Regions from separate parts of the Methylobacterium sp. Leaf466 genome, predicted to be linked through region 1. Evidence: riboswitches for the same ligand, from Rfam matches in the RefSeq annotation. Region 1 holds a riboswitch; the other holds the start of a gene.
What was found. Region 1 has a riboswitch for cobalamin ahead of ASG59_RS15910 (CbtB-domain containing protein). Riboswitches for the same ligand answer to the same signal wherever they lie in the genome.

Region 1 (11,785 bases):
GACGTGGAGCGGGCCCTCGCCCTCTACCGCAGCGCCTGCCTCATCCTGTTCGGCCTCGCCGCGCTCGCCGCCATTGTGGCTCTCGCCTGATCCCGGCAGGCCCGACCGGCAGCCCCTACAGGCAGGGCGTCACGATGGTATTCCGGCCCTCGCCCAGCGCGTCGCCCACGTTGCTCAACGAATAATCTTCGGCCTTGTCGAGGGTCGGATAGGCGATGGTGAAGCGCGCGGCCTTGCTCGCCAGCATCGCCTTGGCCATCGCCTCGAGGGCGAAGCGCCCACCCCGCGCGTCGACGGCGCCGTAGCCGTCCGTCACGGCGAAGGGAAAGGTCCGGCCGTCGACGACGACCCGGACGTCCAGGGGCCGTCCCTTCGGCGCCGTCTGCGCCAGGCCTTCGAGGACGACCCCCATCCGCCGCCCGCCGGTCCCGCCGCCGCAGAAGACCCGAAAGATGCTGCCGGTCCGGCTGCGGATGCTGGCCTCCGCGGTGCCCTGACCGAACCCGGCGGTCCAGCGATCGTCGACGGAAAGCGCCGGGGTCGCGATCAGGATCGCGACGACACCCGTCAGGACGGAGCGAGGCATGCGGGTCATCCCTTCAGGGTCGGGCGTTCGCGACGGCGAGCACGGCGTCGCAATCGACATGAGCCTCGATATGCGCGGCGAGCCGGTCGAGCACCGCCTCGATTCCGGCCTCGTAGCCCTCTCCGCTCGAGACGGTGCCCAGGCGCGCGAGCCAGGCCGCGCGCTGGCGGTCGTCCGAAAACAGGCCGTGGACGTAGGTTCCGCAGACGCGTCCGTCACCCGAGACCGCGCCGTCCTGGCGCCCGTCCGCGAAGCGGATCAACGGCCGGATGGTGTCGGGGCCGGCGGTCTCGCCCACATGCATCTCGTAGCCGCAGAACGGGACGCCATCGGGCAGGGTGACGCCCGTCACCCGCTCGAGACGCTTGAGCGGTGTCATCACCGTCTCGACGTCGAGGAGGCCGAGGCCGGGCACCGACCGCGGCGTCCCCTCGATCCCGTGCGGGTCGGCGATGGTGCGCCCGAGCATCTGATAGCCACCGCACAGGCCGAGCACCCGGCCGCCGCGCCGGACATGGGCGCGGATGTCGATGTCCCAGCCCTGCTCGCGCAGGACGTCGAGGTCGGCGATGGTGGTCTTCGACCCCGGAAGCAGGACGAGATCGGCATCTCCCGGAATGGCCTCGCCGGGCCGCACCAGCACCACGGCGAGGCTGGGCTCGGCGCGCAGGGGGTCGAGGTCGTCGAAATTGGCGAGCCGCGGCAGCACCGGCACCGCGACCACGCGCTTGCCCGCGCCCGGCGCCGAACCGGCCAGACCGAGGATGTCCTCGGCCGGGAGCCGGGCGGCGGCGGGAAAATGCGGCACGAGGCCGAAGGACGGCCAGCCGGTGCGCCGCGCGACGATGGCCATGCCGTCGGCGAACAGGCTCGGGTCGCCGCGAAACCGATTGACGATGAAGCCGCGGATCATCGCGGCGTCCTCGGGCGCGATCACCGCCTGGGTGCCGACGAGGCTGGCGATGACGCCGCCGCGGTCGATGTCCCCTAGCAGGATCACCGGCACGCCGGTGGCGCGGGCAAAGCCCATGTTGGCGATGTCGCCGGCGCGCAGGTTGACCTCCGAGGCCGATCCGGCGCCCTCGACGACGACGAGGTCGGCCTCGGCTCCCAGGCGCGCGAAGCTCTCCAGCACCGACGCGAGAAGGCGCGGCTTCCAGGCCTGGTAGTCCCGCGCCGCCGCCTGCCCGACCATGCGGCCCTGCACGACGATCTGCGATCCGGTCTCGCTCTGGGGCTTGAGGAGGACCGGGTTCATGTGGACGGAGGGCGCCACCCGCGCGGCGCGGGCCTGCAATGCCTGCGCCCGCCCGATCTCGCCGCCGTCGGCGGTGACGGCGGCGTTGTTCGACATGTTCTGCGGCTTGAACGGGCGCACCCTCAGCCCACGGTTGGCGAACGCACGGCACAGGCCGGCGACGATCAGCGACTTGCCGACGTCCGAGCCGGTGCCCTGGATCATGATGGCGGGGGTCGGGGTTCTCATCGGGTCGGAGCCGGGGATGCCTGGACGTGGCGTGGAGCGGGCTGGCGTAAAAGCCTGTGCGAGCGTCTCATCGGGGCGTCCCGGCACAGGCGGGATCGGTCGGACGCTCGGCCCGGCGGAAGGCGAGGATCGCCGCACCGTAGGTCTCGACCACCTCGGAGAAGGGCACCCGTTCGGCGGTGAACAGCACCGCACGGTGGCTGAACAGGCGCTCGGGGATCGGCAGCATCGCGCAGGTCGTGGGCGGCACGGGCGCCTGGTCCCAGCCCTCCGGCAGCGGCCGCCACAGGATGTCGGCCGCCACGGTCTGGCGCGTGGTGCCGAGCGCCTGGACGACACGGCCGAACGGCGTGTCGGTGGTGTCGAGGAGGCGGTTCATCTCCGGCGTCAGCCGCTCGGGCACGTACCAATTGTCCGCCTCGGAGAGGAGGTGGTCGCCGCAGGCGAGGCGGACGCGCCGGTGGCGCAAGGGCGTGTCGGGGGCAATGGCGAGGCGCTGGCGGGTCTCGGGCGTCGCAGGCACGTCGACGCCGCGCTCCAGGCGCGCCGCCAGGACCGGGCGCGATGCCATGCCGTGCTCGGCGCACCAGCTTTCGAGGGTCGTGGTGGCGCTCCGGGCCGCGAGCAGGCGGGCGTTCAGGGTCTGGACCACCGCCGTCGCCTCGACCCGGCCGAGGTAGCTGTCGGGCCAGGGCCCGCCCGGCTCCGAACGGACGCCGGGCGTGTCCACCACGACGAGGAGGGCGAACGCCCCGGCAACGATCCGCCGCATCTAGAATTCGATTCCCGCCTGTGCCTTCACGCCGGCCGAGAAGTGGTGCTTCACCACCGTCATCTCGGTGACGAGGTCGGCGGCCTCGATCAGCGCCGGCTTGGCGTTGCGGCCGGTCACGATCACGTGGAGGTCGGGCCGGCGGGCCTGGAAGGCCGCGATCACCTCGGCCAGCGGCAGGTAGTCGTAGCGCAGGGCGATGTTGAGTTCGTCGAGGACGACGAGGCGGATGGTCGGATCGGCCATCAGGTCGAGCGCCTTGGCCCAGGCGTGCTCGGCGGCGGCGATGTCGCGGGCCTTGTCCTGCGTCTCCCAGGTGAAGCCCTCGCCCAGCGTATGCCAGGCGATGCGGTCGCCGAAGGGCCCGAGCGCGTGCTTCTCGCCGGTGTCCCAGGCGCCCTTGATGAACTGGACGACGCCGACCCGCCAGCCATGGCCGAGTGCCCGCAGCATCAGCCCCAGGGCCGCCGTGGTCTTGCCCTTGCCGGGGCCGGTGTTGACGATGAGGAGCCCCTTCTCGATCGTCTTTTCGGCCACCTCCGCGTCCTGGACGGCCTTGCGCTTCTCCATCTTCTCGCGATGGCGGGTCTCGTCGTCGGTCATGTATCGGCTCCGGCTTGCGGTTTCACGATCATCGGCAGGCCCGCCACCATGAAGACCACACGGTCGGCGCGCGCCGCCAGACGCTGGTGCAGGCGCCCGGCCTCGTCGCGGAAGCGGCGGGCCAGGGCGTTGTCCGGCACGATCCCGAGGCCGACCTCGTTGCCGACGAGGACGACCGGGCCGGGCGCCGCCGTGCAGGCCTCGACCAGGGCCGAAACGGCCCTCGGGATATCGGCCTCCGACAGGATCAGGTTGGTCATCCACAACGTCAGGCAATCGACCAGGACCGGGCCGGCGGCCGCCGCCACCGCCTCCGGGAGATCGATGGGCGCCTCGCGCGTCGTCCACTCCGACGAGCGCCGCTCCCGATGCAGGGCGATCCGCTCGCGCATCTCGTCGTCGAAGGCCTGGGCGGTGGCGAGGTAAAGCCACGGCGCCGGACAGGCCTCGATCAGGCCCTCCGCATGGGCGCTCTTGCCCGAGCGGGCACCGCCCAGCACCAACGTCATCCGTGAAAGAGCCTGCCGCATCGACGCTCCTTAACCCGAAACCGGCCGCGCCGGTCAAAGAAGCGCGAATACGGCCGGGGGCGCGTTGTAAGCGGCGGCGCGGAAGCGTAGAAGGCGAGATGGACGGTGCCCCGGCGACGGGGTGAAAAGGGAATGCGGTGAGAGGGGACACCCTCGATGCCGCGGCTGCCCCCGCAACTGTAAGCGGCGACGTGCCTGCCATCGGCCACTGGAGCGATCCGGGAAGGCGGTGGGCATGCGAGACCCGCGAGCCAGGAGACCTGCCGTCCACCCGCATTTCCTCGAACGCCGCCGGCGGGGCGGCCGGAGACCGTGACACGATGTCGACCAGCACGCTGACCCTTGCCGGCACCCGCACCACCGAGCGCCTCGGCGCCGTCCTGGTGGCCGCCTTCCTCGGCCTCGGCCTCGTCTTCATGGCGGGCTTCGCCCCCTCGATGACGCTGCACAACGCGGCCCACGATTTCCGGCACGCGCAGAACTTCCCCTGCCACTAGGCCGTCCCCTCAGGGACCGTTGAAGGCAGCATTCCCATGATCATCCGACTCCTGTCGGCGGCCCTGGTCGCCGGCTTCCTCGCGGCCGTCGTGGCCACGGGGCTTCAGCTCACGTTGACCTCGCCGCTGATCCTCGCCGCCGAGCGCTACGAGACGCAGGCCTCCCACGAGGCTCCGACCTCCCTCGTCGTGCGCGTCCACGCCCATGGCGACGGCCATTCGGCGACGGGGCAGGCGGACACCGCCTGGGAGCCGGCGCCCGGCTTCCAGCGCATGGCCTTCACCGGGCTGGCCACATTGGTGGGCGGCGTCGGCTACGCCCTGCTGCTCGGTGCGGTCCTGCTCGCCTGCGGCCGCGAGCCGACGGTGGAGACGAGCCTCGGGTTCGCCGTCGCGGGCTTCCTGGCGGTGTCCCTCGCGCCCGCCCTCGGGCTGCCGCCGGAGCTTCCGGGCATGCCGGCCGCTCCCCTGGAGACGCGCCAGATGTGGTGGGTGATGACGGCGCTCGCCACGGCGGTCGGGCTCTACCTCATCGCGATCCGGAGGGTGCCGATCACCATCCTGGGCGGGCTGGTGCTGATCGTCGCGCCGCACCTGGCCGGCGCGCCCGACACCGACCACACGGCCTCCGCCCTGCCGGCGGGATACGCGGCGCAGTTCGCCGCCCGCTCGCTGGGGATCGCCTTCGTGTTCTGGGCGGTGATCGGGCTCGCCTTCGCCTACGCCTGGTCGACCTTCGGCCGCGGCCGACCGGAAGTCGCCCGTGGCTGAGGTCGTCCTCTACGTCTGCACCACCTGCCGCACGGCGGGTGATGCCACCGAGCCGCGCGCCGGCGCCCGGCTGCTGACGGCCCTGCGGGAGGCCGCCGCGACCGACATCGTCCGCGTCGAGGGCGTCGAATGCCTCTCGGTCTGCAAGCGGCCGTGTACCGTCGCGGTGGCCTCGCAAGGCCGCTGGACCTACGTCTACGGCGACCTCGACCCGGTGTCGTCCGCGCGGACGATCCTCGACGGCCTCGGGCTCTACGCCGAAACGCCGGACGGGATCGTGCCGTGGAAGGCGCGGCCGGAGGTTTTTCGCAAGGGCGTCGTCGCCCGCATCCCGCCGTTCCCGCCACCCGGCGGCCACCCCCTCTCGGACGCCGCCGAATGAGCATCGTGCCAAAAATTCCCTGCACCATCGTCACCGGCTTCCTCGGGGCCGGCAAGACGACACTGGTGCGCCACATCCTCGAGAACGCCGGCGGCCGGCGCCTCGCCATCGTCGTCAACGAGTTCGGCGACATCGGCTTCGACGGGTCGTTCCTGGCGGCCTGCGGCATCGAAGGCTGCGGCGACGAGGACATCGTAGAACTCGCCAACGGCTGCATCTGCTGCACGGTGGCCGACGACTTCGTGCCCGCCCTCAACAAGCTCCTCGACCGGGCCGATCCGCCCGAGCACATCCTGATCGAGACATCCGGCCTGGCGCTGCCCAAACCCCTGGTCCAGGCGTTCCAGTGGCCGGCGATCCGTTCACGGGTGACCGTCGACGGCGTCGTCGCCGTGGTGGACGGGCCTGCCGTCGCCGCCGGGTTCTTCGCCGACGATCCGGCCGCACTGGCGGCGCAGCGGGCGGACGACGCCAGCGTCGACCACGACAATCCGCTCGAAGAGGTGTTCGAGGACCAGCTCCTCTGCGCCGACCTCGTGATCGTGAACAAGGCCGACCTCCTCGACGAGGCCGGCCGGGCCTCGGTGCGCGCCGAGATCGAGCGCCACCTGCCGCGCGCCGTGAAGATGGTCGAGACCGAGCACGGCCGCATCGACCCGGCCGTGCTGCTCGGGCTCGGTGCCGCGGCCGAGGACGACCTCGCCTCCCGCCCCTCGCACCACGGCGACGGCGAAGACCACGACCACGACGACTTCGACACGGTGGCGATCCCGGTGCGGGCCAGCGCCAGCGCCGACGACCTCGCCCTGCGCGTCGCCCGCGCCACCGAGACCGCCGGCGTCCTGCGCATCAAGGGGTTTGCCGAGATCGCCGGCAAGCCGATGCGCCTCGTGGTCCAGGGCGTCGGCACCCGCGTCAGTCACCACTACGACCGGCCCTGGCGCGGCAACGAGCCCCGCGACGGGCGCCTGGTGGTGATCGGCCTCAAGGGATTCGACCGGGACGCGGTCACCGCCGCGCTGGCGGGATAGGGTCGGCCTCGTCCAAGCGGGTTCGCGTCGGCAGGCCGACGCCTCACCCTGCTCAGGTTCGTGGTCCGTCGCAGGTTTTCGGCGCAAGACCGGTGACCGCTTTCGCGAAGCCCGCTGAGGGTCATGGCCGTGATGGACACGTTGTCGGGATGTTGGATCGCAGCACGCAGCCGATGAGCATCGAAGCGGTCTTCGCCTGGCAGGAACGCCAGGCGGACTGCTGCGGGCTCGTGGCCGGCGCCCGCGACGTCCACGCCGACATCGTCGCCGTGCTGCGCGACGTCCGGCGCGGCAGCGGTTGGCATCCCTTCACCGGCGACGGCAGCGTGGAGACGCTGGCCGGACGGATCCGGCGCCCGGATGCCGGCGTCGATTGCGGCGCGCGCGGCGCCGAGGTCACGCCGTGGTCGCGCGACGGTGCCGGCACCTGGGTCGAGGCGCGTGGTGCCGGGCTCGATCTCGATCGACGGGCTCGGCATCGGCTGGGCGGTCGCCGACCTCTACGACGGCGCCGCCTCTCCCGCCCGGCCGCGCCGCATGCAGGACGAGGAGCCGGGTGCCACGCCCGGCCCGTCCGCTCGAGCCGGCCATGCATCTGATCCGCATCGACACGGTCTCCCTCGACGAGGGCGAGGCGGCGATCGACCTCGGGCAGGCGCCCGGGGACATCGTCTTCCTGTCGTTCACCGATTCCGACCTCGTCGGCGTGGCGGCCGCGCATGCGGCAGAAGCTTCCGAGTCGCGAGGGGGCTTCCCCACCCTGCGCCTCGCCAAGCTCGCGCGGCTGCGCCACCCGATGTCGGTGGACCTCTACGTCGATGCGGTGATCGCCAAGGCGCGGATGGTGGTGATCCGCTGCCTCGGCGGCCTCGACTACTGGCGCTACGGCGTCGAGCGGGCGGCGGCCGCCGCCCGTGCCAACGGCGTCGCCCTGGCGGTGCTGCCGGGCGACGACAGGCCGGATTCCCGGCTCGACGCCTTCTCCACGGTCGCGCCCGAGGTGGCCGGAACCCTCGACGCCTATTTCCGGGCGGGCGGCGGTGCCAACCAGCGCCGGATGCTGCGCCGGGTCGCGGCCGAGATCGGCTGGTCGATCACCGCGCAGCCGCCGGAGCCGCTGCCCCGCGGCTTCCTGTGCTGCCCCGGCTGCGGCCCCGTGTCCTTCGAGCATGCCCGCGACGTCGGCCGCAGCCCCTTGGCCGAGCTTTCCCAGGGCGCGCCGCCCCTGGCGCTGCTGCTGGTCTACCGCTCCGCGATCCTCGGCGGCGACGGCGGGCCGGCCGCCGTGCTGGCCTCGGAACTGGGCGCGCGCGGCATCGCATCCCTCGCGGTGGCGGTGTCGAGCCTCAAGGACCCCGACGCACTGGCGCCGCTGCGCGAGGCCATCGCCCGGCACAAGCCCGACGTGATCGTGGCGGCCACCGCGTTCTCGGCCCGCGAGGACCGGAACTTCGTCCTCGACGCGGCCGATTGCCCGGTGATCCAGGCCTTCACCATCGGTGCCCCGCGGGACGCCTGGGCGGCCTCCGCCCGGGGCCTGAGCGCCTCGGACCTCGCGATGCAGGTGGCGCTGCCGGAGTTCGACGGACGCCTGTCCGGCTTCCCGATCTCGTTCAAGGAAGAGGCGCCGGAGGTCGAGGGGTTCGGCGAGCGCCGGGCCCGGCCGGATGCGACCGGCATCGCGGCGCTGGCCGACCGGGCGGCGGCCTGGATCGGCCTCGCCCGCAGGCCGCGACCCGACCGGCGCCTCGCCCTCGTCCTGTCGGACTATCCCGCCCGCGGCGGCCGGGCGGGCTTCGCGGTGGGGCTCGACACCCCGGCGAGCGCGCGGGCCATCGCCGCGACCCTGCGGCTGGAGGGCTATTCGGTCGGCGACCTGCCCGACGCCGAGGCCCTGATGCACGGCCTCACCGAAGGCCCGCCCGACATCGCCGTCCCGCTGGCCGCCTATGAGGCCTGGCTCGCCGGGCTGCCGGATACCCTGCGCGCGACCCTGGACGCCCGCTGGGGCAGGCCGGCCGACGACCCGTCGTGCTCGCACGGTGCGTTCCGGTTCCGCTCGGTCGACGCCGGCGCCCGGCCGGGGCCGACCCTCGGGACGGCGACGCCCCGCGGCGGCCTGACCGTCTTCCTCCAGCCCGACCGCGGCCGGTCGGCGGATCGCAAGGCCGGCTACCACGACCCCGACGAGCCGCCGACCCATGCCTACCTCGCGTTCCACCTCGGCCTGCGCACCCGCTTCGACGCGCTGATCCATCTGGGCACCCACGGCACCACCGAATGGCTACCGGGCAAGGCCGTGGCGCTCTCGCCCGCATGCTGGCCGGCCCTGGCGGTGGGCGCGCTGCCGGTGGTGTATCCCTTCATCGTCGACGATCCCGGCGAGGCCGCTCCGCTCAAGCGCCGGCTCGGCGGCATCGCGCTCGGCCATCTCACGCCGCAGACGGTGGAGGCGGGCCTGACGCCGGAGGCCGCGACCTTGCGCGAACTCGTGGAGGAATACGCCGGCGCCAGCGTCCTCGACCCGCGCCGGGCCGCCATCCTCAGCGCGACGATCCTCGAGGAGGCCGAGAGCGCCGGACTGCTGGCGGGGGCCGGCATCGACGCAGACACGCCGATGGCCGACGCGCTGGCCGCGCTGGACGCGCATCTGTGCGACCTGTCCGAAGTCACCACCCGCGACGGGCTCCACGTCTTCGGGCAGGCGGCGCCCGAGGCGAGCGAGGCCGTGGCGGCCTGCGCGACGGCCGAGCGGGCGGGGCTGCTCGCCGCCCTCGACGGCCGCTTCGTTGCCCCGGGACCGGCGGGCTCGCCCTCGCGCGGGCGCAGCGACGTGATGCCGACGGGACGCAACCTCACCACCCTCGATCCGCGCGCGCTCCCGACCCGGTCGGCCACCCTGCTCGGCACCAGGGCCGCCGCGGCGGTGGTGCTGCGCTACCTGCAGGACGAGGGCGAATACCCCGCCCGCATCGTGATGGACCTGTGGGCCTCGCCCACCCTGCGCACCGGCGGCGAGGACATCGCCCACGCGCTCGCCCTGATGGGGGTGCGCCCGACCTGGGACCATGCCTCGACCCGCGTCACCGGCTTCGAGGTGTTGCCGCTCGCCATGCTCGACCGGCCGCGCATCGACGTGACGGTGCGGGTCTCGGGCGCGTTTCGCGACACCTTTCCCGAGACGCTGGCGCTCCTCGACAGGGCCGCCCGCGCGGTGGCGGACCGGGAGGAAGAGGACGACGAGAACCCGCTCGCCGCCGCCCGGCGCCGCGGCGAGGCCCCCGCGCGCATCTTCGGTGGCGCGCCCGGCCGCTACGGGGCCGGGGCCGGCGAGCGCGCCCTCGACGGCGCCTGGGACCACCGCGACGACCTCGGCCGCGCCTATCTCGACGCCACCACCCATGCCTATGGCGGTGCCGAAGACGCCCCGGACGACGGCTTTTCCGACCGGGTCGCCAAGGCCGACGCCTATGTCCACGCCTTCGACGTCGCCGAGCGCGACCTGCTCGATGGGGACGCCGCGGTGGAGGCGATGGGCGGGTTCGCCGCCGCCGCCGCCCTCAAAGGTGCGCAGCCCGCCCTCTACAGCCTCGACGTCTCGAAACCCGAGACGCCGCGCGCCCGCACCGCCCGCGAGGATGCGGCGCGGCTGATCCGGGGCAAGCTCGCGCATCCGGCCTGGATCGCGGCGCAGTTGCGTCACGGGTACCGCGGCGCCCAGGAACTGGCGCAGGGGGTCGACGCGGTGTTCGTCCTGGCCGCCACCACCGACGCGGTCGCGCACGCCGACCTCGACCGGCTCTACGGCGCCCTCATCGCCGACGACGAGACCTTCACGCAGTTGCGCGCCGCCAACCCGGCCGCCACCCGCGCGATCCTCGAACGCTTCGACGAGGCCCGCAACCGCGGTCTCTGGCTCTCCCGCCGCAACGCGATGGCCGCCGACGAACTGATGCCGGCCACAGCCGCGATCCTGCCCGAGGCGGCCGAATGACCGCCCGCCGCGCGCTGCCGCAGGCACCGAGCCGGCGCGGCTGGTGCCCGAGCCTGTCCCGGCCGATGCCCACCGGCGACGGACTCCTGGCCCGCGTCCACCCGCCACTCGGGATCCTGACGCCGGCGCAGGCGCGGGCGGTGGCGGAGGGCGCACGCCGGTTCAGCAACGGCCATGTCGACGTCACCGCCCGCGCCAACCTGCAGATCCGCGGCGTCACCGAGGACACGCGGGCACCGCTGGCCGCCTTCCTCGACGACGCCGGCCTCGGCGACATGCGCAGCGACGGCGGTCCGCAGCGGCTGACGTTGACGGCGCCCCTGGCGGGGCAGGCGGTGAGGGACCTCGCGCGGGCGATCGAGGCGATCGGGCTCGCCATCCCGGGATTGCCGGCCAAGGCGCTGGTGAGCGTGGAGGACGTGGCGTTCGTGGGCTCCGGAGACGGTGAGGCCGACATCCGCCTCTGCGTTCTCAACGACGCTACTGCACCCGTCGCGGAGAGGCGAGCCCTCCGGATCGCAATGGCATTGGCCGGCCCTGACGGCCCCGAATGGTTCACGGCGGCCGAGCCGCTGGAAGTGGCGGGCCTTGCGCTGCGGACCCTGGCCGCCAGTGGAGTGCGCCGGATGCGGGACCTCCCGGCGGGCGAGAGGAGTCGGCTGATCGCCGACCTCCGCCCGACGGCCGTGGCGACGCCCGCAGCCGCCGCGCCGAGGCTCCGCTGCGGGATCGGCGACCTCGGCGACGGACGCACCGCCCTCCTCCTCGACGCGCCCTTCGGCCGCTGCGATTCCGGCGCTCTGCATCGGCTCGCCGACGCGGCCAAGGCCCTGGGCAGCGACATCCATCTCTCGCCCACCCGGGGCTTCGCCCTCGCCGGCACGGATGCCGGCGCCCTGCGCCGGGCCCGCGATGTCCTGACCGGCTTCGTCACCGAGCCCGACGATCCGCGCGGGGCCGTCGCCGCCTGCCCCGGCGCGCCGGCCTGCGCCTCGGGCTCCACCCCCACCCTCGACCACGCGGCGCGGCTGGCGCAGGCGTTCGGCCCCTTCGCGGCACGCGGGTTGCGGGGGCATGTCTCGGGCTGCGCCAAGGGCTGCGCCCATCCCCAGGCGGCCGACCTGACCCTGGTG
Region 2 (11,785 bases), on a different contig from region 1:
AGGATCACGGCCCTGTCCTCGGGGCCGAGGCGGCCGGTCAGCGTCATGTGAAACCCAAACGCCTCGAAGACGTGCGGGTAGCCCCAACGCTCCAGCAGCGCCCGCCCCCGCGGGTCGAGGCGCTCGGGGTGGCGCCGGACGCGCTCGGCTGCCGAGAGGGGGGCCCGCAGCGGGTCGAGGGCGGCCACGCATTCGGCGGCCAGCAGGCCGAGGGCCGGCGGCGGCGACTCCGGCACCAGGGCGGCGACATGTCCGAGCGCGGCGACGCGCAGCGAGCCGACAGGCAGAGGCGGTCGATGGGCAGCGAGGGCCTCGGCCGCCGCCAGGAGATCGGCTTCCGTCACGCCCGGGCCGAGGCGCCACGGCGCCTTCATCGTGGCGTGGAAGCCGTAGACGCGCGGCTCCTCGGTCCTGGCGGCAAGGAGGGCCCGGAGCGTGGCCGGCCCCAACGTCGGCACGGCGCCGAGGACCGCGTCGCCGAAGGCGGCGAGAGCCGTCCCCGGTGCGGGGGTGAAGTACAGGGCATATCGGACGGTTCGGTCCAAAGGAGCTCTTCCCCGGCGGTGTAAGAGGCGCCGCTGCGCTCATAATCCGCAGCCCGGACGCTCGTGTGACGATGTGGAGACCGCAGCAAGGAGCGCTCCAGCACAGGCGCGCCGACCTGTCGAGGTTCCCCGCGAGGACGAGACGCGGGTGTCGACGGTGATCCTCGTCACCCTCCAGCATCTTTGCCGGCCTCAATCGCCCTCGTGACGAGGAGCGTTTTCGTGAGCTCCAACACGTTGTATGGAGTGCCACGGCTCGGCACCGATCTCGCTCCCGCGGGGTGCGGCGGTGGTGCCCGCCAGCGGTCGCTCTCGCGTCGATCGGCAAACGCGATGCCGCAAGAATCGCGCTGCATCGGCCACATCCTGACATCCCGGGGCCTCTTGATCACACGTCGCGTCATCTCGGTCATGAGGCGGTCGACAGGTCGATCCTGTCCGGCGACGCCATGGCCATTCGCCCTCGTCGTCCGTCGATGACCGATCCGTCCGCCGCGCCGCTCGGGACCGCCGGGCTCGTGACGCTGCTGACGGACCGGCTCCTGGCCGGGCCGAGCGCGACCGCCGTCCTCGAGGAATGGTGCCACGAGCGCGGACTGTCGGCCGGCGGTTCCCGCCTGTGCGCCGTACCGGTGACGGCGGCGGCGCGGGCGCCCTCCGCCCAGCAGTGCGAGCGCCTCGGCGTCGGCTCGCCGGACCTCGTGCGCTACCGCCGGGTGCGGCTCACCTGCGGCGCCCACGTCCTGTCGGAGGCGCAGAACTGGTACGTGCCCGAACGCCTCACGCCGGGCATGAACCGGGTCCTCGACACCACGGCCACGCCCTTCGGCCGTGCCGTCCATGCCCTGGCGCCGCAGCGTCGCAACCTGTCGCTGGAGCGGCTGTGGACGCAAACGGCGGGGCGGCCCGGTCCCGCCACGGCGCTCTTCGCGATCCATGCCGTGCTCAGCACCGCCGACGGCGTCCCGTTCTGCGAGGTGGTGGAGACCTATCGCGGGGCGATCCTCGCCGATGGGGGATGACGCCGCACGCCCCTGCATCGGGCCGCCGATCGGTGGTAGGATGGCGGGGCAACGGAGACCCGTCCCCCCATGATCGCCAAGCTCGCCGCCTCGACCGCCGTCCTCCTCCTGCTGGCCGCCGCGCCCGCCTCCGCCATGAGCTGCTGCGGCGCGAAGGGCGGCAAGGCGGGGGCCATGTGCGGCCGGGGCGATATGGCCATGAAAGACGGGGGCATGAAGCACGGTGGGATGAAGCACGGCTCGGCCAAGGGCACGAAGGCGGCCTGCTGCTGCGAGGGCATGGGCGGCCGGATGAGCCGGCGCGGCTGAGGCCGCACCCCGCGTTGGGTGCGTCGCGGATGCCACACGTTCCGGTGAGCGTGCCGTGACCGGACCTGTGCGCGATTGACGCGGTCTTCGCCGGCGCGCTAGCCTCGGGTCGACGGTTCCTCGCGAGAGGATCAAAAGGGAACGCGGTGAGGGCGAGGGTCCGCAAGGATCGCCCGATGCCGCGGCTGCCCCCGCAACTGTAAGCGGCGAGTCCTTCATCAACACGTCACTGGGTTCCTCGGGCCTGGGAAGACGATGACGGGACAGCGACCCGCGAGCCAGGAGACCTGCCGTCAGTCGTGGTCACACGCGAAACGCATCGGGCGGGGTGTCCTGGTGGGTGTCGAGGCGGGCGCGTGTCTTTTTCGGAGACCGCCTGAGCCGAGGCTTCGTTCGCGGTGACGTGCCACTGCCGTCGCCCGAGGCCTCGCTGCCCATGTCGTCCCATTCTCTCGCCCGACGACCGTCCGGTCGCCGACGGCCGATGTCCGTCTTCGCCCTCGCTCCGGCTTTCCTCGTGGCGCAGGTCTCCCTCGCGAAGGTCTCCCTCGCGGCGCATGACGCCCCCCGCCCGGGCGAGGACCACGCCGCCGCCACCCTCTCGGAACTGGCGGTGGCCGGCTCCGGGACGGGAACCCGCCTGCTGGCGCCGACCCCCTACACGGCGGCACCCACCGGCCTGAACCTCGCGACACCCAACCGGACCGGCAGCCGCCTCGACCTGTCGCCGCTCCAGACGCCGGCCAGCGTCGAGGTCGTCTCCGGCCAGAAGATCCGCGAGCGCGGCCAGGAGACGGTGCAGGAGGCGGTGACCCAGAACGCGGCCGGCATCACCACCATCGCCGCGCCCGGCAACGGCTTCGGGGCGTACACCTCGCGCGGGTTCGCCGGGGTCAACTCGGTGATGCAGCTCTACGACGGCACCCGCCTCTACGTCGGCACCGGAACCATCACCTTCCCGTTCGACACCTGGAACGTCGACCGGATCGAGGTGCTGCGCGGCCCCGCCTCGGTGCTGTCGGGCGACGGCGCCATCGGCGGCGTCATCAACGTGGTGCCCAAGAAGCCGACCTTCACCACCATCAACGCGGCGCGGGTGGCGCTCGGCTCGGACGGGGTGAAGCGCCTGGCCTTCGACACCGGCGGCGCCCTCGGCGACCGGGTCGCCTACCGCCTCAACGTCAGCGCCAACCAGGCCGACGGGTGGCTGCGCCAGAACGGCGAGTTCAGCAACCTCGCGGTCTCGGGATCGCTGTTCTACCAGGCCACTCCCGACCTCGCCTTCACCCTCTCGCACGACTCCGGCTACCAGGAGCCGCTGCGGTATTTCGGGACGCCCCTCATCAATGGCGGCATCGATCGGCGCACGCGCTTCAACAACTACACCGTCGACGACAGCCGGATCGTCTTCAAGGACGACTGGACGCAGTTCAAGACCGAGTGGTCGCCCAGCGCCGACGTCACCATCCGCAACACCGCCTATCGCCTGTCCTCGCACCGGCGCTGGCGCAACGCCGAGACCTACGCCTTCGTCCCGGCCACCGGCCGCGTCAGGCGCTCGGACTACATCGAGATCTTCCACGACCAGGAGCAGATCGGAAACCGCTTCGACGCCACCGTCCGCGGCGAGCTGTTCGGCTTCGCCAACGACGTCGTGGCGGGCTTCGACGTCAACCGCATCTCCTTCCTCCACACCAACAACGCGCCCTACGGCGGGGTGAGCACCGTCGATCCCTTCGCCGTCGATCCGGGCCGCTTCCTGCGCGTCGACGGCACCACGCCGGGGTACGCCACCAGCACCGACCAGTATTCCCTCTTCGCCGAGAACCGTCTCGTCCTGTCCGACCAGCTCTCGCTGATCGCCGGCGTCCGCTACGACGCGCCGACCGTCCGCCGGAACGACCTGCGCAACCCCGCCGCCGGCTACACCAAGGACTTCAGCGCGGTGAGCTATCGCTTCGGCGCCGTCTACAGCCCGACGCCGGGCAGTTCGCTCTATGCGAGCTACGCCACGGCCGTCGACCCGGTGGGGACGCTCATCACCCTCACCCTGGCCCAGAAGGACTTCCAGCTCTCGAACGGCGAACAGGTCGAGGTCGGCTACAAGCAGGTGTTCTGGGACGGGCGCGGCGAGTTCACCCTGGCCGGCTACCGGATCAAGAAGGACAACCTCCTGACCGCCGACCCGCAGCGCCCCGCCGTGTCGATCCAGGTGGGGAGCCAGTCGTCCCACGGGGTCGAGGCGTTCGCCTCCCTGGGCCTGTGGGAGAACTGGCGCATTGAGGGCAACCTCGCCCTCTTGCAGGCGCAATACGACAGCTTCCAGCAGGCCGTGGGCGGGGTCGCCGTCTCGTTCGCGGGCAACCAGCCGATCAACGTGCCCGAGCGGGTGGCCAACCTGTGGCTGTCCTGGGCCTTCGCGCCGCGCTGGGAGGCGCGGGCCGGCGTGCAGTTCGTGGGCGAGACGGTGGGCGACTTCGCCAACACGGTCCGGCGACCGGCCTACGAGGTCGTGAACGGCAGCGTCGACTACCGGATCGACGACACCTCCCGCCTGAGCCTGCGCGCCTACAACCTCCTCGACGCGGTCTATCCGGTCACCGGCGGGTCGACCTTCTGGCTGCTCGGGCGGCCGCGCTCGGTCGAGGTCGCCTACAGCGTGACGTGGTGAAGGTCGCCAAACGCTGGCTGATCCTCGGGCATCGCTGGCTCGGGATCGGCGCCGGGCTCCTCGTCGCCCTGTGGATCGGCTCGGGCCTCGTGATGCTGCACGTGCCGTTCCCGCGCCTGTCGCAGGCCGAGCGGCTCGCCCGCCTGCCGCCGATCGCCTGGGACCGGGTGGCCATCGCCCCCGACGCCGCCCTCGCGGCGGCCGGCCAGCCCGAACCCGCCGCCCTCGGACTGGAGATGCAGGGCGGGGAGCCCGTCTACCGCGTCACCGGCCGGGACGGTGGCCGCGCCACGGTCTCGGCCCGGACCGGGGAGCGCCGGCCCGCGCTCACGCCGGAGGAGGCCCGGGCCCTCGCCGGTGCCGGCACCGTCGAGCCCGTGGCGCGCGACCAATGGACCGTCACCGCCCGCTACGACCCGCTGCGGCCCTTCCACAAGGTCGCCCTGGCCGATGCGGCCGGCACCGAGGTCTACGTCTCGGCCCCCACCGGGGAGGTCGCCCTCGTCACCACGCGGTTCGAGCGCGGCTGGAACTGGGTCGGCGCCGTGGTGCATTGGGTCTACCCGACGCCGCTGCGGGCCCGGCCCGACCTGTGGCGGGACGTGGTGCTGTGGCTGTCGGGACTCGCGATTCCGCTCCTGGCGAGCGGCCTCGTCCTCGGAATCTGGCGGCTCGGCTGGCCCCGGCGCTATCGCAACGGGGCGCTGACGCCCTACCGCGGGCTGGCGCGCTGGCACCACCTCTCGGGTCTCGCGGGCGGGCTCGCCCTCACCGGCTTCCTCGTCAGCGGCTGGCTCTCGATGAACCCGAACCGCTGGTTCACCGGACCGGCCCCGCCGGCGGCCCTCGTGGCCGCCCAGGCCGGCCCCTGGCACCCGGTCGGCCTCGATCCGGCCGGGCTGCGGCGGGTCGCGGCCCCGGACGCGGTGGCGCTACGCTTCACCACCCTGGGCGGGCGCCCGCTCGTGGTGTCGCTGACGCGGGAGGGCCGCCGCGTGATGGGGGCCGATGGTGGCCCCGGCCCCGACGAGGCGCAGATCGTGGCCGCCGCGATGCGGGCGATGGGCCAGGCCGCGCCGCCGACGGTGGAGCGGCTGACGGCCCACGACGCCCATTGGTCCGGCCTCGGCGAGCGGCCGCTGCCGATGCTGCGCCTGCGCTTTGCCGACCCGGCCGCCACCTGGCTGCACGTCGACCCACGCGACGGCACCATCGCCGAGCGCCTCGACCGCTCCGGCCGCGCCTACCGCTGGCTGTTCGACGGCCTGCACCGCCTCGATTTTTTCGTCCTCGCCGGGCCTGCGCGCGAACTGGCGCAGTGGGCGCTCAATCTTCTGGGGGCGGTGGTGGTCATCAGCGGGCTCGTGGCGGGGTGGCGGCGGGTCGGGCGTAGGCTTTGGGGCTGAACGCGATGGGTTTGACCGTGTGAAGTGCCGCTTTGGGTGGAAATCAGATCTTCCGCGCCGTCCTTCTCAAGCCCCTCTGAGCATGAATACGATCGGAAAGTAAGCACATTGCTGTTCCGGTAATTGCTGTCTCTCTCTGCCCGTGCAACGTTCGCGAAATGCGTTCCGGTAGATGCCAGCGCAGACTGCTCGCGTCGCACAAATCTGAGATTTCGAACCTGCTCTTCGAGTGCCGCGCGAAATCCTATAGCGGGAGGTTCAGACATGGATCACGATACGATGCGCCGGGCGACGGCCGAGTTTTTCGGCACCTTCTGGCTGACCTTTGGCGGTTGTGGTGCCGCCGTTTTCTCCGCCGCGTTCCCGGAACTCGGCATCGGCTTCCTCGGTGTCGCCTTTGCCTTTGGCTTGACCGTGCTCACGATGGCCTACGCGGTCGGTCACATCTCGGGTGGCCACTTCAATCCGGCTGTGACGCTTGGGCTGTGGTCTGCCGGACGTTGTGCGAACCGGCACGTACTGCCCTACATCGTCGCCCAGGTCGTTGGCGCCGTGGTCGGTGCCTTCGTCCTCTATGTCATCGCATCGGGCAAGGCTGGCTGGCTTCCGAACGGGTTCGCCTCGAACGGCTACGGTGATCTCAGCCCTGGCAAGTACGGCGTTGCCGCTTGCCTGATCATCGAGCTTCTGACGACCTTCTTTTTCATCTTCATCATCGTCGGCACGACGTCGAAGGGCGCTGCGACGGGCTTTGCGGGCATCCCCATCGGATTCGCTCTGGTCCTGATCCACCTGATCTCGATCCCCGTGACCAACACCTCGGTCAACCCGGCTCGCAGCACCGGACCTGCCTTGTTTGCGGGCGGCGAGTACGTCGCACAGCTTTGGCTGTTTTGGCTCGCACCAATCGTAGGAGCTATGGCGGCCGGGGCTATGGCACGGTGGCTCTACGAGCCAGCGGACGTCGTTGACACCATCGTCGTCGAAAAGGGCGCTGCAATCTGAAGTCTTGCAGTCCAAGTCACGACGAACGGACCTGCTAAGATCCTAGAACGACGATGTGACCCGGCCTGACATGAATTGGCGGGCCGGGGCAAAGTGGGGGCAAGGCAGGAAGCGACGTGGTCGCAAGCAGTGCCCATGAGGATTCGTAGCGCCCGACGAGCCAAAGTTCGCTGCAGGTCACAAGCGACCACTCACATTCCCAAGCTGCCGGCTTTCAACCCCCAAGCCCACCCCTCAAGACCGCACCTCCCGCTTGGCCACGAAGTTGAACTCCTCGACCAAAATGTCCTTGACGACCTCGGAGCCCAGGCGCTCGTTGACCTTGGCGCGGACCTCGGCGAGGCGCTTGGTGACGTTGTAGCGGGCCAGGCGCCTGAAATCGATCTCGGGGTCGCTGTAGATCTGGCGGAAGGTCTCGTCGACCACGAAGGCGTTGGGCGGCACCGAGAGGGTGTGCATCAGCCGCGCGTCGGCGGTGAAGACCAGCACGGCGACGATGTAGCCGGTGACCTTGCCGTCCGCGAGCATCGGCACGTTGATGGGCGCCAGCTTCTGGTACTGCAGGCCTTCGAGGTAGGGCTCGGTCTTCTTGCCCATGAGGCCGCTGCCCCAGGTCACCGCGCCGTAGCAGGAGGCGACGGTGAGGGCACAGATCCAGAGGCCGGTGACGAGGATGCGCATGGCGGCGGCCGGGCTTTCGGTGGGCGGTCAGCGGCGGCGGCGGGCGGAATAGGTCCCGTCGGAGTCGGCGTCCTGGATCGCGTCGTTGACGATCTCGGCGATCTCCTCCACCGCCCGCAGGTGCAGGCCCACCACCTCCTGGTTGCGCTGCAGGCTGCGGCGCAGGCGCGCGAGCTGCTCGGCGAGCTCCGGGTCGACCCGCTCCGGGTCGAGGCCGCGGGTGAGGCGGGTGAGTTCGAGCAGGCTCTGGCCCTTGCGCCGGTTGACCGCGTCCTGGTCGATCGGGCGATGGGCGAGCAGCGCCTCGGTCTCGGCCGAGACGGTGGCGTCGAGCCGCTTGAGGGAGGCGATCAGCATGGAGGGTCCTTCGATCATCGGGGCGTCTTGGACGGCGAGCCCGGTCAGGAGGTCGCCTTGGTCCGCAGGAGGGCGGCGGCGGCCCGGTCGGCGGCCTGCCGCTCGACGGTGACCGCCTCGGCGTTGCGCGGCGCCGACAGGATGCGGGCGATGCCCAGCCCGCCGGCCTTCGAGATCTCCGAGCCGACCTGCTCGGCCAGCATCGACTTCCAGATGCCGCCGGCGTTGCCCTTGCCGAACACCGCGGTCGCCTTGTCGGGCATCATCTTCTCGACGAACTGGCGCAGCACGAACGCCTCGAACTGCTTGTAGGGGTCGGCCGCCTTGCCGCCCTTGGCCATCGCGCTGTCGCTCTGCAGGGTGGTGAGCGTGGCGCGGGCGTCGAGGGGCATGTGGACCCCGGCACCCGCCATGCGCACGGCGTCGCCGAAGGCGGCCGGATCGGTGCCCGCGGGGGCGGCGAGCTTGGCCGAGGCTTCCTGGTAGCGGGCCGGGTCCGCCGCCCGGGCGACGTCGAGAACGATGTCCGATGGGGGTCTGATGCTCATGGTCGTCGCCGGGGCTGACAGGGAATCCCGAAGGCCGCGGCGCGGCGCCGGGCCTTCACGACCCGGATAGCGCGCCTGGCTTTCGGGAGGCTGGTGTCGGGGCATCGTCGAGGCCGCCGCCGCCGCGGGCGATCAGCAGGTCGAGCTGTTCCAGGGCCTCGCGGCGGTCCTCCTCGGCGCGGTGGGCGCGGGCGAGCCCCTCGGCCCAGCGTTCGGCCTGCTTTTCGGACAGGCCGCGCGCCAGGACGGTCCTTTCCTGGGCCGTAGCCCTGGCACCGAGCGCCGTGGCGGTCTCGGCGATCCGGCGCAGGCGGCCGGCGGCGGCATCGAGGAACAGGCCCGCCATCCGTTCCCCCGCCAGCGTCTGCAGCAGGGCGGCCCGGTCGGCCTCGGTGCTGGCGATGTCGCGGCGGGTGGCGGCCAGATCGCGTTCGGCGACGCGGCGCATCTGCTCCTGCACCGTCACGAGGCGCTTGGCGCGGGCGAGGCGCTGGCTCGGCGTCATCGCCTCAGCCCCTGCGCAGGTAGTCGACGTAGCCGATCAGGAACTGCATCATGAACTCGTTCGAGATGTAGTAGAGCATCAGCAACCCGCCGAACATGATGAACGGGGTCGCGATGAAATACACCGGGATCGTCGGCGTGAGCTTGTTGGCGAAGCCCGCGGCCAGGTTCACCGCCACCGCGTAGACAATGAACGGCGAGGTGATCCTGAGGCCGAGCACGAAGGCGGTGCCGATCTGGTCGACGATGCGCACCAGGGCCGTCTGCGAGCCGACGCCCTGGCCCGGCGGAATGCGGGCGTAGGAATCGACGATGCCGCGAAACAGCTCCCAGTGCATGTCGGCGGCAAAGACCAGGGCGGCGGCCGACATCATGATCAGCGCCTCCACCGCCGGCACCGGGTCGACGCCCTCGGCCACCGCGCCGGGCATGCCGCCGAAGCCCACCATGGTGGATGCGGCGTTCACCACCGTCTCGAGCACGAAGAAGAAGATCCGCCCGAGGAAGCCGATGACGAGGCCGGTGATGCTCTCGCTGACGATGAAGAACAGGGTGGTGGCGGGGTTGTCGTCGAGCTTGCCCTGGAACTGCGGCAGCAGGAGCGGCGTCAGCGCCAGCGACACCGAGAGGGCGATGAGCAGCCGCACCTGGGCCGGCACGCGCGGGCTGGAAAAGCCGGGGATCATCAGGAGGCAGCCCCCGACCCGGCAGAAGATCATGAACACCGACAGGAAGCTGTCGGGCGCCAGTGCCGTCACGAGATCGTCCCGAGGGACTTGATCTCGACGCCGCGCGCGATCTCGAGGTGCGAGAGCACCGCCAGCGTCGGATAGAGCCGCTCGACGATCATGCGGACGTAGGGGCGGGCGTCGGGCGCGGTGACGAGGGCGAAGTTGTGGGTCTCGCGCATCCGGGTGCGGATCGCCTCACCGGCCTCGGTGCCGAACTGCTCCACGAGGCGCGGGTCGATGTCGAACTCGATGACCTCGCCCTTGGCGTCGCGCTTGAGGCTCTGGTGGAACGAGAGGTCCCAGGCGCCGCCGAGGCGCAGGACGTTGAGGACGCCGTTCTCGGCGAGGTCGCCGCAGATCTGCTGGGCGATGCGCATGCGCACGTGCTCGACGATCTGCTCGGCGCGCCGGGCGTGCGGCGTGATCTCGGCGATGGCCTCCAGGATGAGGTGGAGGTTGCGGATCGAGACGCGCTCGGCGAGCAGGAGCTTGAGCACCGCCTGCAGACCGGAATACGAGATCTGCGACGGGCAGATCTCCTCGAGGAGGCGCTTGTACTCGGGATCGAGCCGGTCGATCAGGCCGCGCATGTCCTTGTAGGACAGGAGCTGGGGCAGGTTGTTGCGGATCACCTCGGAGAGGTGGGTCAGCAGCACCGAGGCGCCGTCGATGGGTTCGAAGCCGCCGCGGCGGACCTCGGCGCCGTAGGATTCGAGCACCCAATGCGCCTTCATGCCGAAGGCGGGCTCGCGCACCGGATCGCTGGGCACGTCCGGCGACGGGCCGTCGCCCACCACCACCAGGAGCTCGCCGGGGCGGATCTCCTGGGTGGCGGCGACGGTGCCGTGGATGAGGATCTGGTAGCTCTTGGGCGCCAGGGCGAGGCTGTCGGTGAGCTTGATCTCGGGCACCACGAAGCCGTACTGGCGCGCGAACTTGCGGCGCATCTTGGCGACCCGGTGCGACAGCTCGGAATGGGCGGTCTGGATCTGGGACGAGACCTGGCGGCCGAGACAGACCTCGATCTCGGGCGTCTTGAGCGACTCCTTGACCGATTCGCGGGCCGCGACGTCCTTCTTCTCCTGCTCGGCCGCGGCTCTGGCCACCACGATGGCCTTCTCCTCGGCGAGCTTCTTGGGGATCGCGTAGGCGATGAAGGCCATCAGGCCCGCGAGCACCATGAACGGCAGGAACGGCAGGCCCGGCACCAGGGCGAACATCAGCATCAGGAACGCGGACACCCACAGCGCGCGCGGATAGGCGCCGAGCTGGCCGATCACCGCCTGTTCGGCGGTGCCCTTGGTGCCGCCCTTGGAGACGAGGAGGCCCGCGGCCAGCGACACGATTAGCGCCGGGATCTGCGAGACGAGGCCGTCGCCCACCGAGAGCTTGGTGAACACGTCCGCCGCATGGCCCAGCGGCATGCCGTGGCGGGTGGTGCCGATGATGATGCCGCCGAACACGTTGACGGCGATGGTGATGAGCGAGGCGATGGCCTCGCCGCGCACGAACTTCGAGGCACCGTCCATCGAGCCGAAGAACGAGCTCTCCTCCTCCAGCTCCCGGCGGCGGTGCTGGGCCTCCTTGTCGTCGATGAGGCCGGCGTTGAGGTCGGCGTCGATGGCCATCTGCTTGCCGGGGATGGCGTCGAGGGTGAAGCGCGCGCCGACCTCGGCGATGCGGGTGGCGCCCTTGGTGATGACGAGGAAGTTCACCGTGATCAGGATCAGGAAGACGACGATGCCGATCACGAAGTCGCCGCTCATGACGAACTGCGAGAAGCCCTCGATGACGTGACCCGCGGCCCCGACGCCGTGGTGACCGTTGGCCAGGATGAGGCGGGTGGTGGCGATGCCCAGCGCCAGCCGCAGCAGGGTCGCGATCAGCAGCACGGTGGGGAAGGCCGAGAATTCGAGCGGCTTCTGGATCCACAGGGCCACCATCAGGATCAGCACCGACAGGGCGATGGAGAAGGCGAGCCCGATGTCGAGGAGGATGGCCGGGAC

Region 2: linked by a shared signal. The riboswitch ahead of ASG59_RS05960 (TonB-dependent siderophore receptor) and the one ahead of ASG59_RS15910 (CbtB-domain containing protein) in region 1 are both predicted to bind cobalamin.

The regions. Positions count from the first base shown of each region.
Region 1 covers NZ_LMRC01000033.1:181,201-192,985, reverse strand. Annotated here, with positions in the region: gene cbiB (adenosylcobinamide-phosphate synthase CbiB) at 1-90, shown strand, start outside; gene ASG59_RS15935 (hypothetical protein) at 116-586, opposite strand; gene ASG59_RS15930 (cobyric acid synthase) at 600-2,048, opposite strand; gene ASG59_RS15925 (hypothetical protein) at 2,140-2,844, opposite strand; gene cobO (cob(I)yrinic acid a,c-diamide adenosyltransferase) at 2,845-3,447, opposite strand; gene cobU (bifunctional adenosylcobinamide kinase/adenosylcobinamide-phosphate guanylyltransferase) at 3,444-3,977, opposite strand; cobalamin riboswitch at 4,064-4,260, shown strand; gene ASG59_RS15910 (CbtB-domain containing protein) at 4,298-4,474, shown strand; gene ASG59_RS15905 (CbtA family protein) at 4,511-5,245, shown strand; gene ASG59_RS15900 (DUF1636 domain-containing protein) at 5,238-5,627, shown strand; gene cobW (cobalamin biosynthesis protein CobW) at 5,624-6,658, shown strand; gene ASG59_RS15890 (hypothetical protein) at 6,751-7,257, shown strand; gene cobN (cobaltochelatase subunit CobN) at 7,248-10,652, shown strand; gene ASG59_RS15880 (hypothetical protein) at 10,649-11,785, shown strand, end outside.
Region 2 covers NZ_LMRC01000010.1:334-12,118, reverse strand. Annotated here, with positions in the region: gene ASG59_RS05975 (DUF1045 domain-containing protein) at 1-545, opposite strand, end outside; gene ASG59_RS05970 (hypothetical protein) at 1,022-1,567, shown strand; gene ASG59_RS05965 (hypothetical protein) at 1,637-1,876, shown strand; cobalamin riboswitch at 1,973-2,186, shown strand; gene ASG59_RS05960 (TonB-dependent siderophore receptor) at 2,361-4,547, shown strand; gene ASG59_RS05955 (PepSY domain-containing protein) at 4,544-5,953, shown strand; gene aqpZ (aquaporin Z) at 6,218-6,958, shown strand; gene ASG59_RS05945 (hypothetical protein) at 7,193-7,639, opposite strand; gene ASG59_RS05940 (hypothetical protein) at 7,667-7,996, opposite strand; gene ASG59_RS05935 (rod-binding protein) at 8,041-8,544, opposite strand; gene ASG59_RS05930 (hypothetical protein) at 8,600-9,049, opposite strand; gene fliR (flagellar biosynthesis protein FliR) at 9,054-9,806, opposite strand; gene flhA (flagellar biosynthesis protein FlhA) at 9,803-11,785, opposite strand, start outside.